Regions from separate parts of the Effusibacillus consociatus genome, predicted to be linked through region 1. Evidence: riboswitches for the same ligand, from Rfam matches in the RefSeq annotation. Region 1 holds a riboswitch; each other region holds the start of a gene.
What was found. Region 1 has a riboswitch for cyclic di-AMP ahead of ACFO8Q_RS08205 (APC family permease). Riboswitches for the same ligand answer to the same signal wherever they lie in the genome.
Positions count from the first base shown of each region.

Region 2: another riboswitch for cyclic di-AMP. It lies ahead of ACFO8Q_RS22590 (hypothetical protein); the one in region 1 lies ahead of ACFO8Q_RS08205 (APC family permease).
Region 3: another riboswitch for cyclic di-AMP. It lies ahead of ACFO8Q_RS11080 (C40 family peptidase); the one in region 1 lies ahead of ACFO8Q_RS08205 (APC family permease).
Region 4: another riboswitch for cyclic di-AMP. It lies ahead of ACFO8Q_RS01665 (3D domain-containing protein); the one in region 1 lies ahead of ACFO8Q_RS08205 (APC family permease).

Region 1 covers NZ_JBHSHC010000053.1:28,014-31,643, reverse strand. Annotated here, with positions in the region: gene pepF (oligoendopeptidase F) at 1-1,103, opposite strand, end outside; cyclic di-AMP (ydaO/yuaA leader) riboswitch at 1,417-1,560, shown strand; gene ACFO8Q_RS08205 (APC family permease) at 1,874-3,630, shown strand, end outside.
Region 2 covers NZ_JBHSHC010000154.1:104,238-107,867, reverse strand. Annotated here, with positions in the region: gene kdpB (potassium-transporting ATPase subunit KdpB) at 1-10, opposite strand, end outside; gene kdpA (potassium-transporting ATPase subunit KdpA) at 24-1,706, opposite strand; gene ACFO8Q_RS22595 (potassium-transporting ATPase subunit F) at 1,738-1,815, opposite strand; gene ACFO8Q_RS22590 (hypothetical protein) at 1,977-2,384, opposite strand; cyclic di-AMP (ydaO/yuaA leader) riboswitch at 2,494-2,655, opposite strand; gene ACFO8Q_RS22585 (ATP-binding protein) at 3,216-3,630, shown strand, end outside.
Region 3 covers NZ_JBHSHC010000093.1:43,075-46,704, forward strand. Annotated here, with positions in the region: gene ACFO8Q_RS11065 (M50 family metallopeptidase) at 1-83, shown strand, start outside; gene ACFO8Q_RS11070 (Crp/Fnr family transcriptional regulator) at 186-872, shown strand; gene ACFO8Q_RS11075 (alpha/beta hydrolase) at 976-1,782, shown strand; cyclic di-AMP (ydaO/yuaA leader) riboswitch at 1,858-1,990, shown strand; gene ACFO8Q_RS11080 (C40 family peptidase) at 1,996-2,688, shown strand; gene ACFO8Q_RS11085 (hypothetical protein) at 2,806-3,096, shown strand; gene accB (acetyl-CoA carboxylase biotin carboxyl carrier protein) at 3,309-3,630, shown strand, end outside.
Region 4 covers NZ_JBHSHC010000013.1:15,456-19,085, forward strand. Annotated here, with positions in the region: gene ACFO8Q_RS01660 (aminotransferase class I/II-fold pyridoxal phosphate-dependent enzyme) at 1-1,241, shown strand, start outside; cyclic di-AMP (ydaO/yuaA leader) riboswitch at 1,340-1,509, shown strand; gene ACFO8Q_RS01665 (3D domain-containing protein) at 1,517-2,143, shown strand; gene ACFO8Q_RS01670 (glycosyltransferase) at 2,274-3,419, shown strand; gene ACFO8Q_RS01675 (hypothetical protein) at 3,416-3,630, shown strand, end outside.

The sequences.
Region 1 (3,630 bases):
CAGGAATATGCCCCGCTGGTCTTGCCTTCATTCTCAAACACGTCGATCCATCGGGAATTAAAGCCCTCCTGCAGGATCTTCCCGTATTCCTCCCCCAAAGGTGCCAACCCCTTGGCAATCATTTGCTTCGCTTCCTCAAAGGTAATTTTGAATTCCACATCCTTTACGATAGGAGCGAAGAGATCGTACATATGCAGCTCCTCCACACCCAACAACTTCTTGCGGAGCCTTACATAGCGATACATTTCAGGCAAAAACTCATGTACGGCTTGAATCAGGTTGTCATAGACTTCAACCGGAATATTCTCGCCATCCATCGCAGCATGCCGAGCCGATTCGTATTTTCGAACCCTTGCATAGAACACATCTTTCTTAATACTTGCATGCAATATAGCGGCCAGCGTGTTCTTTTGCTTGCGGTACGTTTCGTAGAGCGCTTCGAACGCATCTTTTCTTACCCGACGGTCTTTGCTCTCCAGGAGCTGGATATATCGGCCCTTTGTCAGTTCAATCTCATAGCCGTTTTCATCTTTGATAGTTGGAAATTTGATGTCAGCATTGTTCAGCATTCCGAAGATTGTCCCCGGACCTTGGGCTAACTCCCCCGCTTGAGCCAGGAGCAGTTCTTCAACAGGTGACAGAATATGTTCTTTGGAACGCAGTATTTCGTGAATCACAAAGTGATAAAGTTCTAAACCCGTTTCTTCAGACATGAACCTCTTAAGGGTTTCTTCCGGAATGGATAAAATCTCCGGCGTGATAAAAGCGGTTGCACTGGACGCTTGTACACTAAGTGTAGCCGCACGGTCTGTAAGGGCTTGGTAAACCGTGTTTGTATTGTCCTCATCGCGGCGCATGCGGGCATAGGCATAAAGTCGGCCCATTTTCTCAGCCAGTTGGTCCTGGACCTTGAGACAATCAAGCAGATTCTGCGCCGATTCGGCCAATTTCCCTTCAAATCCCTGGATCTTTACGATGTGACTCTTGATCTCCTGATAATCCTGCTCCCACTTTTCGGTTGAAGCATAGATATCTTCCAACTTCCATTTCATTTCGTCCGGAATTTCATTTCTTTTGGGAAGCCGGTTTGTGGCAACGGTCATATGTATCATCCTCCTATTCGATCCATACAGCTGCATATGCAGTTTTTCCCATTATAACATACAGAAAACTTGGCATTCGCCAAGACTGTGACTTAGGTGAATGCTATCATCTATTTCACCCATATTAAAACAATTATATTCTTTGACAGAACGAAAGATGTTTACAGAAAGAATGAGAATCATGAAAAAAGAGCTATCATAAGATTAATGGTCTTAAATCACTTATTTGTGTGTATTTGAAGTGAAAAGCGGGTCTTTTTTCACAAAAAACACACGTGCAAATATTTTCAAATCCAAGTAGTATCATAACAACAATTGAATCTAGCCTAATTCTGGCAGCAGCCAGGAGCGGAGGAACCAATCACGTGGGGTTAATCCTGAATGATCAGGAGGGATGAGATGAACTTCTCTGCCATCCTACCCGTCAGCTAACTTCGTAAGCTAAAGCAGGGAAGGTCCATTGGCCTATCCAATTCGTTTGCGATGGTCTTTTTTATTTTTTATCGCACTTTAACTGGTTAGGTAACGGTCTTGGTTGACTACGTACTGGAGAAACGGGAGTGGTTTCTTGGGTATGCGGTGGACCGATACAGACTTTTTCTGTGGAGCTTCGGTTCTTAAGGAAAAGTAGGTGTCGGTTCTTTTTATTTCGCTGATGTGACGGATTTATGAAAATCTGTAGGTTTATGTGTATTAAAGAATTTGGAGCAGTCCGTTTAGGGTATTCTAACTACGTAATTAAGCGGAAGCTCTTGGGAGGCAAAAGATTAATGGAGAGCCAAAGACTCAGAAGAATCCTGATTGGACGACCCTTGAAGTCCACCGAGATCGAATCAGAAAAAATGCCGGTGTGGAAGGCGTTGCCGATTTTATCGTCAGACGCTCTTTCATCTGTTGCGTACGGAACGGAACAGATTCTGCTTGAATTGGCTACCGTCGGAGCCGTGGCGTTCTCTTTTTCGTTACCCATTGCAACGGCGATTATTTTACTTATCGGAGTCTTGGTTGTCAGCTACCGTCAAGTAATTGACGCGTATCCGCAAGGAGGCGGCGCTTACATGGTAGCCAAGACAAACTTGGGACCTATGTGGGGACGTCTGGCGGGTGTCTCTCTGTTAATTGATTATGTATTAACAGTGGCTGTTTCCATAGCAGCCGGAGTTCAAGCAATCACGTCCGCATTTCCAGTAACAATACCGTATGTAATACCGATAGCTGTAGCTCTTGTCTGGATCATGGTTTGGATGAATCTCCGAGGCACATCTGAAGCGGGAACAGTTTTCGCTTTGCCAACCTATTTGTTTATCTTTTGTATGCTTTCTCTAGTGGGAAAAGGTGCTTTCGACTTGCTGACGGGTTCGGGGCATTCCGTGCAACAGATTGCTCCTCCGACCACAATCCCTTCCGGGTTGACGTTGTTTGTCCTGCTGAAAGCTTTTTCTTCCGGTTGTTCGGCGGTTACGGGTATAGAGGCAATTTCCAACGCTGTACCGCACTTTCGAACCCCTTCGCAGCGCAACGCGAAACTTACAATGCTTACATTAGGGATGTTATTGGCGGTAATCTTTGGCGGGGTAACCATCTTTTCATTAGCTTACGGTGTCCACCCGGATCCGAAAGGGCACACTTCTGTGCTGTCGATGGTTGCGGAGAACGCATTTGGACGAGGCGGAATGTATTTCGCTATTCAAATCGCCACAATGTTGATTTTGGTATTAGCAGCTAACACCAGTTTTAGCGGCTTTCCGATTCTTGCTTCGATTATGGCGCAGGACAAAAACTTCCCGCGAATGTTTGCCCATCGAGGGGACCGTTTAGCCTACAATTATGGGATTATTACGTTAGGTGTGTTATCCAGTCTCCTGTTGATCCTGTTCAACGGAAAAACGGATCTTCTGATCCCGCTCTACGCAATTGGGGTATTTTTATCGTTTACCATGGCACAGAGCGGACTCATTCTAAAATGGGTGCGAGAACGGAATAAAGGATGGCAGCGCCGGGTGTTCATAAATGGAGTTGGAGCTGTTGTTACGTTTGTTGTGCTAATGATTTTCAGCGTCACCAAATTTTCGGAAGGCGCATGGATCGTGATCGTCTTGACACCTATTTTGCTATGGGTAATTACCAAAATCCACCGTCATTACGAAGCAGTGGGAACTCAATTGCGGATTGATTTAAAGGATCCCCTTCCTCAAAAAGAATCCGTCATAATTGTACCTGTTGCAGGAATCCATCGAGTCGTCGCATCGACCATTGCTTATGCCAAGACACTCTCTCCGAGAGTAGTTGCTTTTTACGTGGCGTTTTCTGAGGAAGAGGCAGATCAAATGAAGGAAAAATGGGAGCAATGGAACTCTGGGGTTCGGCTTGTAACCTTCGTATCCAGATATCGAACCATCGTCGAACCTCTTGTCGAATTTGTGGAGCGGGTCGATTGCCGTGTAGATCCAAACGATACGGTTATGGTGTTGTTGCCGCAGTTTGTCCCCAAGAAGTTCTGGCATCGTGTGCTTCACAACCAGTCTGC
Region 2 (3,630 bases), on a different contig from region 1:
TCGTATTCATGATCTCACCTCTTCTATTTCAGGAGCGTCAAATGCTCTGCGATCGGACCGAGCACAAGGGCGGGCAAAAAGGTCAAAGCTCCGATAATCAGTACGGTACCGACGAGAATACCCGCAAATAATTTGGTGTCCGTGCGGAACGTTCCGATCGTTTCCGGCACCCATTGTTTCGCCGCCAGGGAACCGGCTACGCCGAGCAGTGCCACAATAGAAATGTAACGTCCGAACAGCATGACAAGTCCCGTAGAAACGTTCCAGAACGTCGTATTGTCGCCCAAACCTTCGAAGCCGGAACCGTTGTTCGCGGCGGAAGACGTATATTCATACAGTACCTGCGAGATGCCATGGAAGCCGGGATTGCTGATGGCCCCTTTCCCCAAATCCGTCAAAAAGGCGATTGCCGAGGGCGCCAAAATAATAAGCGGGTGAGCTAAAATAGCGATGGCGACTAGTTTCATTTCCCGGGCTTCGATTTTTCGCCCCAAGAATTCGGGCGTACGGCCGACCATCAGTCCACAAAGGAAGACGCCCAATATCGCATACATCAGCATGTTCACCAACCCGACCCCGTCGCCGCCGAACACGCAGTTTAGCATCATTTGCGCCAGCGGCACAAGACCGCCCAGTGGCGTAAGCGTGTCGTGCATGTTATTGACGGAACCGGTTGTCGCCGCGGTCGTAACCGTTGTAAACAAGGCCGACTGCGCAATCCCGAACCGGACTTCCTTGCCTTCCATGCTTCCTTGCGAAGCGTCGATTCCGAGCGCATTCAGTGCCGGGTTCCCCCGCAATTCCGACGTGTACACAACCGAGAGGAAGGCGACAAACAAGATAAGCATCGCGCTGAAGATGACCCATCCTTGTTTTTGATTTCGCGCGAATCTGCCGAATGTATACGTCAATGCGGCCGGAATACACCACATCGACAGCATTTCAATCACGTTCGTCAGCGGATTCGGATTCTCAAACGGATGCGACGAATTGGCACCGAAGAATCCTCCCCCATTCGTTCCCAGGTGCTTGATCGATACGAGGGAAGCCACCGGACCGATCGCGATTTGTTGCGTCCCGCCTTCAAGCGTTGTCGCTTGAACGGTCGGACTAAGCGTTTGCGGCACCTTTAAAGCCACAAGCGCCAGCGTCACGATGATCGCCATCGGGATGAGCAGACGGGTATGCGCTTTGACAAAATCGGTGAAGAAGTTGCCGAGCGTTTTCCCTTTGCTTGTCAAGCCGCGAATGAATGCAATCGCTACGACGATGCCGGATGCCGCCGATGTAAACATCATCATTATAATGACAGCCATTTGTGAAAAATAGGACAGACCCGTTTCACCGCTGTAGTGCTGCAAGTTTGTATTTGTCATAAAACTGATTACGGTGTTGAAGGATAGCGTCGCCTCCATGTTGTCAATACCATTTGGGTTTAATGGCAATCCTTTCTGGATGCGTAAAATGAAGTAACTAACCGCCACCAAAATTACGTTGGTTAATATCAAACTGAGTGTGTACCGTTTCCAGTTCATTTCGGCGCGGTTTTTCAAACCGGTCAGCCCGTAGATCAACTTCTCGACCGGTCCGAATACGCGATCCATCCGGTTGGGCTGATTGGAAAACACGTGAAAGATGTACGTTCCCAACGGTTTGACCAGCAAAACTAAAATCAGAATGACCGCTGCCAGTTGCAAAATGGCCATTTTATGCCCTCCTCAAGACGTTTCATTAAGATTAAAATTTTTCCGGATTCACCAAGGCAAAAATGAGATACAAAAATATAAAAACCGTAAAAGTAATAACGACGATCATGAGTGTTCTCCCCCCGATTCACCTGCAACCCGTCCGCACCAAGCCAAAAATAAGCAAAACAATCCATACGCGCCAGCTAAAGTCAATACCATCGCGATATCCATCATGAATGATCAACCCTCCTCTGGAACAACTATCAGGTATGAATTTCTTTAACGGATTCAGCCTTCTTTATCAAGCAGAAACGAAACATCATCACTTTGGGTGTGAATGACGTAATTGGCACCAAGTCCTTTGTAGACCATTCTTGCATTGCTGCTTCCGGTGATGACATAGATCGACTTGTCTGTCCATGAACGGCAGATCTGAATGTATCTGCAGATCAAGGGCAAACTTAACTCAAACAAGAACACCTTACCCACCGGGAGCTCTGGAATAAGCCAGGTTTCTCGGTCTGTAGTATCGACCGACAGGATGTTTTTTACTCCCAAATGCACCAATCTTGATCTTTCGGTATCATTATTCGTAATCGCGGCAAAAAGCATTTTTTTGATTTGCAACGTTTTGATAAACTGCCCCCCGGTTTTGTTGGGCGCAGAGACGAGTATAAACTCATCGTGAGCTTCCATGATCGATCCCCTCCACCTTGTTCAGGCAACAAAAAAGAAGCTTTCGAAGAGGAACTCTTCGTCAGCTTCTTAGGCACGAAAAAACACCGTGTCTAATCACGACAATTGTTGCCTCTCTTAAAGACGCTTACGAGGTTAGCTGTCGGATTCGGGCGTAAGAGTCGCCCTACGCCGGATTTACCGGCGATTCACCCCATGAAGCCGACAAGACCGGCTTCGATTGGTTCCCCCGCTCCTTCGTGTTAATCGAAGAATTCAGCGATTGAAACGATGATTATCATGTTCACGAAACACCACAGAGGCATAAGCACTGTGGTCGAAACTTACGATCACAAGCTTCATCATCCTCTCTCTACAAGGGCCACACTTTTGAAAAGGGCTGCTTCCGCATTTACGAGTTTTCCTTACGGATTCGGGCGGTGAGAGTCGCCCTGCCCCTGCTTAAGCTTCGTATAAACGGGGGAATTCATCCCTTCCGGATCCGGTTGCCTTGCTCTCACACAAGCACTGATCCGTAGTTGGTTTCCTCTTGTTCCTGAGTCACAATTAAGCAACTGTAAATGAAAAACAATTCAATTCATGGACGTATGTTACTCCGAGATAAAAAAACTGTAAAGTGAAGCATATTGTATATCCGCTTAAAAAGAGTGCTTTATGTTTGGGAATTCATGACCCTGGCAGCAGATCTTCATTATTCTCGTATTTACTCATTATTTTGAGGTTTCTCAATCATTTTTACGAATTTTTTACGCCTAGTACCGGTTTATTTTACTCTTTTTTTACAGTAACCTAGAGAGGAGAGACACAAAAAAGAGCAGGATGTGTTTTGCTATGCATAAATGGAATGCGGTATGGATTTCGTTGCGACCGTACGTAAGCACGACTTTGCTGATCGCTCTCATGACCATGGTATTAAAACCGTTTGGTCTTGCTTTTGATTTGGTCAATATTGCCCTTATCTATTTACTCCCGGTTCTTATCAATGCCGTCTTCGGGGGACTGCGTCCTGCTTTCTACGCGGCAATCCTGGGTGTTTTAGCCTTCGATTTCTTCTTCGTGCCTCCTGTCTTGAGCTTTACCGTGGCAGACTTGCGCTATCTGGTTTCATTCGGCGTTTATTTGGCAGTCGCAGCATTAACGGCCAGCCTGGCGGCCAAGCTGAAGCAGCAGGCCATCTATTCCAAGCAAAGGGAGGCACACACCGCTGCACTATACGCGCTTAGTAAGCAGATGAGCGCGATAGCGG
Region 3 (3,630 bases), on a different contig from region 1:
TGATTGAGGAAGAGCTGATGGAAGCCGCTATGAAACCTGGTGGCGGCGGGGTATTGCTGGGGCAAATTCTTGCGGAACATTAGATTGGAAATCCAGTGCAGGTTCATCCGCCTCTTGTCAGTTTCTGGGGAGTGTGCTACGGTGTACTATACAGGATCTTTCCGGATTGAGAGGAGGGACAACGGATGCTCAGTCTGTGTTCAGTATGCGAATTACGAGAGTTTGAACTGTTCGAAGGGGTGGAGCAGGAAGAGCTGGATCAGCTAGGGAAAGGGAGTCAACCTTCTGTCGTACCAAAAAGAAACTTTATTTTTACCCCCGATGAACCGAGCAACGCAGTATATTTGTTAAAAAAAGGCCGGGTTCGAATTTCCCGGCTTTCCGATACAGGGAAACACTTTACACTGGTGATTTTGGAACCGGGTGCGATCTTTGGGGAAAGTGCGATTTTTGGCGATGAACCGCGCAAGTACTATGCGGAAGCGCTTGATGATGCTTATATTTGTGCGATCAACAAGCACGAGTTCGAGAAAATCATTTCCCGCAACCCGATGATTTCTTTGCGGCTGGCACACATTGTGGAACAGAGATTGGAAGAAGTACAGGAACAAATCGAGAATCTCGTTTTCTATGACGTCCAAACCCGATTGGCCCGGCTGCTGCTGAAATTGGCAGATCTGCACGGGCAACGGGTGGATGGCGGAGTGAAAATCGGGATTCGACTGACACATGAGGATATGGCAAGCCTGATCGGATCCACGCGGGAAACCACCAGTAAAATACTGAATGAGTTTAAAACGGCAGGCCATATCGATGTCGAAAAGCGACACATTGTTCTGCTGGATCAGAAAGCACTTGCGGATATGCACTAATATTGTGTGACGAGAGAGTCGGGGAAATTCCCCCGGCTCTTTTTGTTGCAGGAATTTCAGAAAATTCCTCGAATAATGTCATGATACAAAAGGAGGACGGGACATGGAGGGACTACATTTTCAACAATGGATTCCGGAAGGCTCCACTGGGGTAGCAATATTACTTATTCATGGGGCAGGGGAACACAGCGGCCGGTATGAACACGTGATCAACTGGTTTCTCGCCAGGAATATTGCAGTTTTTGCCGGAGATCTGCCTGGATTCGGACAGTCCCCGGGTACACGCGGCCATATTGATCGATTCTCCGATTACACTGACTGCGTACGAAACTGGCTGACAGAAACAAAAAATACTGTAGGGGACACGTCTGTGTTTCTTTTTGGACACTCAATGGGGGGATTGGTAACGGTTCGCTTTTTGCAGGAGCCGGATGCGGGTAATCTGCCGATCAAAGGAGTGGTGTTGAGTTCTCCATGCCTCAGGTTAAAGATGCAGGTTCCCCAATGGAAACGGAACCTGGCAGGGGTGCTTGGAAGATTGACGCCTCGCCTGCGAATGCCCAATGGCATTGCTGCTGCGGATGTATCCCGTTCGCTTGACGTGGTGAAAAAATATTCCGAAGATCCCTATAACGAGTCCCGGGTTTCAATCAGATGGTTTGAAGAATTGCAGGTGGCGATGCAGCAGGCGATGCTCCAAGCAAGCAGAATTCAACAGCCGCTGCTGCTCCTGCAGGCGGGTGCCGACCGAATTGTGGATCCGGAAGCAGCTATTCCGTTTGTTGAGAAAGCCGGCTCGCGGGATAAGAAGTTAAAGATCTATCCGGGATTGTATCATGAGTTGGTGAACGAACCGGAAAAGGAAGAGGTTTTGACAGATATTCTAGAGTGGATCAACAAAAGAAAATAGGTCTAAAGTACTACTGTCATTCGGACCAAAGTCTATTGAAGTTCGACATCATTCGTGATATTTTTTAAAAGATTAGTAGAAATATTGCCGAATCTGACAGTGTTTGTCAGTACGGGGGACCTACTTTATGGGGTGAATCGCATTTTTTGTGAAGGGTACCTCAACCCGAACCCGACAACTAACCTCGGAGGCTTCAGGAGGAATCGAATCAAATTGAATAAGTTTCTGAAGGCACTTGTATTTGCAGGGACAATTGTTACTGTCTCCCTTGGCGCTTCAAATGCGGAAGCTGCTACAAAGTACGGGGAAAAGCTGCTGGAAAAAGGCTCACAAGGATCAGAAGTTGTTGCCTTACAGCAAGACTTGAGGATTTTGGGATATTTCACATATCCTTCAAACACCGGTTACTATGGTGAGATCACTGAAGGTGCTGTGAAAGCATTCCAAAAGGATCACGGGATTCAAGAAACGGGCAAAGTCGGGCCGACTACCGCCCCACAAATTGAGGAAGCGGCCGCAAAGAAAGCGGAGGAGTTGAAACAAGCTCAATCAGCCAACGCGGATGCTGCAGAAACCGCAAAACAATTTGTCGGTGTTCCGTATGCTTGGGGAGGTTCCAGTCCATCAGGATTTGACTGTTCCGGATTTGTCCGTTATGTGTTTGCACAGAAAGGCATTGAACTGCCGCGCACATCGCAAGCAATGTTCGAACAAGGCTCTGCTGTTTCGGAACTGCAGCCGGGAGATCTGGTGTTTTTCACGACATACGCGCAAGGAGCTACCCACGTTGGCATTTATATCGGGGATCAGCAGTTTATTTCGGCAACCAGTTCCCACGGGGTAAAGATTGACAGTTTCAGCAGTTCGTACTGGGGACCCCGCTATATTGGAGCAAAACGCATCTAATTACAAGCCAGTCGGATTTCCGACTGGCTGCTCTATTTTTGTGCTTTCAATGGAACCCATTTTTTGTCCGGGTACATAGACTGGAAGAGACACCTTTGAGAAAAGGGGGTTGTTCCATTGTGGAAATATGTATCGATTGCACTGGTAAGCGGGCTGATTCTCTACTTGGTGAATTCTACGGGCCGTATCTACCATGAGTTGTTATCGGAGCTTCTGCCGCAAGTCGCGGAAGAAAACCGGCATAACATCCAATATGATATGATCCACTCTCTGGTGGAGAACCGGACTCTACGGCTCACAATGGTTCTCCCGGTGGCTTTTCTTTGCACGTTCATTCTGCTGCCCTATGATTTGGCGAAAGGGTGGCATTGGATTGAATTGAAAATTGTGAGATTTCTGCAAAAGTGACATGCCTGTTTTATAAAGGCATGTCATTTTATTTGGGTTAACTCATATGCATTAGGATTCGATTTCGATTTCAAAGTCAAAAAGTTGAGGGGTTAATTTTTTACTCTTGTTTTTTTATTCGCTGAATTGTAATATTCATGTAAAGACATTGTAAAATTCGGAACTTAAATTCCGAAATTCGGAACGAACGTGAAACCGGAGGACAATTCAAAATGTTGAAGTTGAATGAAATTCGTGAGCTTGTACGGTTAATTGATGAAACTTCCGTGACCGAACTGAATCTCGAAGCGGCTGGGACGAAGCTGGTGATAAAAAAGGAGTTGAGTGTTGCGGCTCCGCTGGTGATACCATCCGTGAACGCAGAATATACGACATCTTCACCTATCAACCCGGTCGTTGTTACACCTGCAGAAACTCCCGTTACTGTTGAGAAAGTTACGAAAAAGAAAGCGGATACACCGGTAGAGGACCCGACATTGCATAAAATAGTATCCCCTATGGTGGGTACTTTCTACCAAGCTTCGGCACCTGACG
Region 4 (3,630 bases), on a different contig from region 1:
AGCTTGCTGCAAAAGCATTTGGCGCTGACTATACATTTTTTACCGTGCAAGGGACAACCGGTGCGATCATCACGATGATTATGTCCGTGGTCGGACCGGGAGACAAAATTCTTGTGCCTCGCAACGTCCATAAATCAGTTTCGGCTGCTATTATTCTGTCCGGAGCGGAACCGGTATTCATGCATCCGGAACTGGATCCGAACTTCGGGATAGCGCATGGGGTTTCTTATGATACGGTTCGCCGAACTCTTGATGAACACCCTGACGCAAAGGGGGTATTGCTCATTAACCCCACTTATTTCGGCATTTCCTGCGACTTGAAATCGATTGTCGAATTGGCTCACGATCGGGGAGTGCCTGTAGTGGTCGACGAGGCGCACGGAGTGCATATTCATTTTCACGAAAAACTGCCTCTCTCCGCTATGCAGGCCGGGGCGGACATGGCGGCAACCTCCGTTCACAAGCTGGGTGGCTCCATGACACAAAGTTCGGTTTTGAATGTAAAAGAAGGTCTGGTCAATCCGGATCATGTCCAATCGATCTTGTCCATGCTGACGACTACGTCCACTTCGTATTTGCTGTTGGCTTCGCTTGATACGGCACGCAAAAACCTGGCGATTCACGGACACGAAATGTTGGAGGAAGCCATTTCCCTTGCTGAATATGCAAGGGATGAGATTAACAAGATGGAAGGACTTTATTGTTTTGGGAGAGAGATCCTGCACAATTCTTCGATTTATGATATGGATCCTCTGAAGCTGACGATTTCAGTCAAAGACCTGGGAATCAGCGGACACGATGTGGAACGTGTGCTGCGGGAAGAATTCAACATTGAAGTGGAACTGTCCGACCTGTATAACATCCTGTGCATCGTCACGGTCGGGGATACAAAAGAAACAGTTGATGCCCTCTTAAAAGCGCTGCGCAGAATTGCGGAACGTCATGTGTACCAAGCGGGCAAACAGATTGTTCAAGTTCACCTTCCGGAGATCCCGAAACTGGCAATGTCCCCGCGTGAAGCTTTTTATTCCGAGACGGAAGTGGTACCATTCGATGAGGCGGTCGGAAGAACGTTTGCCGAATTGGTAATGGTCTACCCGCCGGGGATTCCGATTCTTTTGCCCGGTGAAATCGTCACAAAAGAGAATATTGACTACATTCGGGAACACATCAAAGCGGGCCTGCCGGTTCAAGGACCGGATGACCCCGACATCGAGTTGGTGAAAGTCGTCAAAGTATAACGTGTAACAAGTCGTCTAACGTCCGGAGGGAATTTCCGGACGTTTTTTTCCAACAATCCACTAATGACTCTTTTCATGAACCCTAGTAGAATAGACGGGAATTTGGCAAGCCGAATCGCATCCGGTTTTTGGTAAAAAAAGCATGCGTACGGAGGAACCGGTTAAATGGGGTGAATCGCGATCAGCGGGGAATAAGTTCCCTGGATTCGCGCGGGAACCTTCTCCCGAACCCGTCAGCTAACTTCGGAGGCTTGGAAGGAGTGTCGAAATTGAATATGAAATTTCCTTGGAAAAAGGGATCACTGGGTGCCCTTATCGTATCTGCATTGCTCGTGAGCGGTTTCACGGTGAATGGAGCCTGGAACAGTCAAGCCCAACCCGCTGAATCAAGTGCTGCCAAAGCCGAGGCCGACAACCGGCAACCAACAACGGAATCACAGCAAGCGGTGCAACAAACAGACAATGGTGAGCCTGCAGAGAACTCGGGTCAGCAGCCGACGCAAGTCGCTCCGGTTCTGGCGAGCCGCAGCGGAATGTCCGAACCGAAAGCGTCCGTTCCACCCAAACAAACCTCTTCCACCGGATCCGGGTCTTTAACAATGAAAGCCACCGCTTATGGTCCAGCCAACATTAACTGGAAATATGGTGGCAAGACTTATACGGGGACGACTGTAAGACAAGGAGTAATCGCAGTGGATCCAAAAGTGATTCCACTGGGAACACGAGTATGGGTTTCAGGCTACCAGCATCCGAATCTTCCGGCCAATGGTTTCATGGCTGTCGCTGAAGACATTGGCGGGGCGGTTCGCGGAAATCGAATTGATATTTATATCAATGCAGATGCACAAAGCCTGAAGAATTTTGGAGTTCAAAACGTTCAAGTGCGGATTCTCGGGAAATAACTCGAATCCGGATATTGGGGTCTGCCCATGCAGGCCTTTTTTTATTGCCTCCGAAAAGCAGTGAATGAAATATTTTCCACAGGCAAGGGTATTCTAACTGGATAAAAGGTGCGTCCGAGGTGATTAGCAGATGCCGATCCGAGTCATGCATGTCGTTCGACCGGCTGATGGAGGCATGCGGGAGCATGTAAAACAACTTATCTGGGGGATGCCGCACGATCAGATTGAGCCGATCGTAGCATGCCCCGAAGAGTCTGCGTTATTTTGCCAATTGCCTTCGCGGGTTCACAAGATCGCTTTGGAAGTGAAAGACGGTGTAAAACCCTGGGAGGACATGCGATCTGTCATCGCTCTTCGGCAGCAGCTTGAAAGACATCCAATTGACATCCTTCATATGCATGGAGCAAAATCGGCCCTGATCGGGAGAACGGCAGCCGCATTGGCAAAGCGAAAGCCTCGCCTGATCTGCACGGTGCATAATTTTATCCAACCCGCAAATCGTATTCTGCGATCGACATTCGTTACGATCGAAAGAAAGCTCTCAAGCCAGACAGATCGTTACATCGCTGTTTCTAATGCATTGGCTGAGCAATTGCAGCAGCAGATTGTTCGGCGTACGGATAAAATCTCTATCGTATACAATGGTCTGGCGCCCACAAAACAGCGGATCAGCCGAACGGAAGCCCGAAACTTGATGAAAGTCCCGCAGAATGTCGCTGTGATCGGTACGATTGCTCGTCTTATCCCGGAAAAAGGGGTTGCGGATCTTCTGCTTGCTTTTCGGATGCTAACCAATCTCGGGCACGAGGCCTATCTCGTAATTATCGGTGATGGCCCGCAGAAAGAGGAGTTACAGGAGCTTTGTTCCGATCTTGCAGCCCGGATTCGCTGGTTGGGATCTGTAGAGGAAGCTTCTCAATTGATCCCGGGATTTGATCTTTACGTACAGAGTTCCCATCGGGAAGGTTTCGGGTTGGCGGTGTTAGAGGCCATGCGCGAAGGGGTAGCTGTAATTGCAACGAATGTCGGTGGCCTGCCGGAAGTGATCGGAGCCTCAAGGATAGGAATAAATGAGTGTGGTGCTTTAATCCCTGCGCAAAGCCCTGTCATGCTTTGCCAGTATATACAAGAGCTGCTTTGTGATGAGGAACGCAAGTTGGCATTGGGGGATGCGGGGAAACGAAGAGTGCAGGAATACTTTTCGATCGATCAAATGATTCAAGACACAATTCGTGTATACAATGAGGTTTTGTCTGTCAGGAGGTTCCATGAATGAAAAGAAGTGTAGGAATTGCAGTGAGCGCGTTGCTGGCATTTTTTTGTTTGTTCCAGGCTGCCCCGGCGTCTGCGCTGAGTTTTGATGAGAACCAGGCGATTTTAGTGATCGCACCGGGTCTCAGCTGGGAAACGATATCTCCCGATAGAACCCCGCATTTGTTTCAGATGATGCAGTCGGGGGGAGCTGCCAATATGACCCTGCCGTTTCG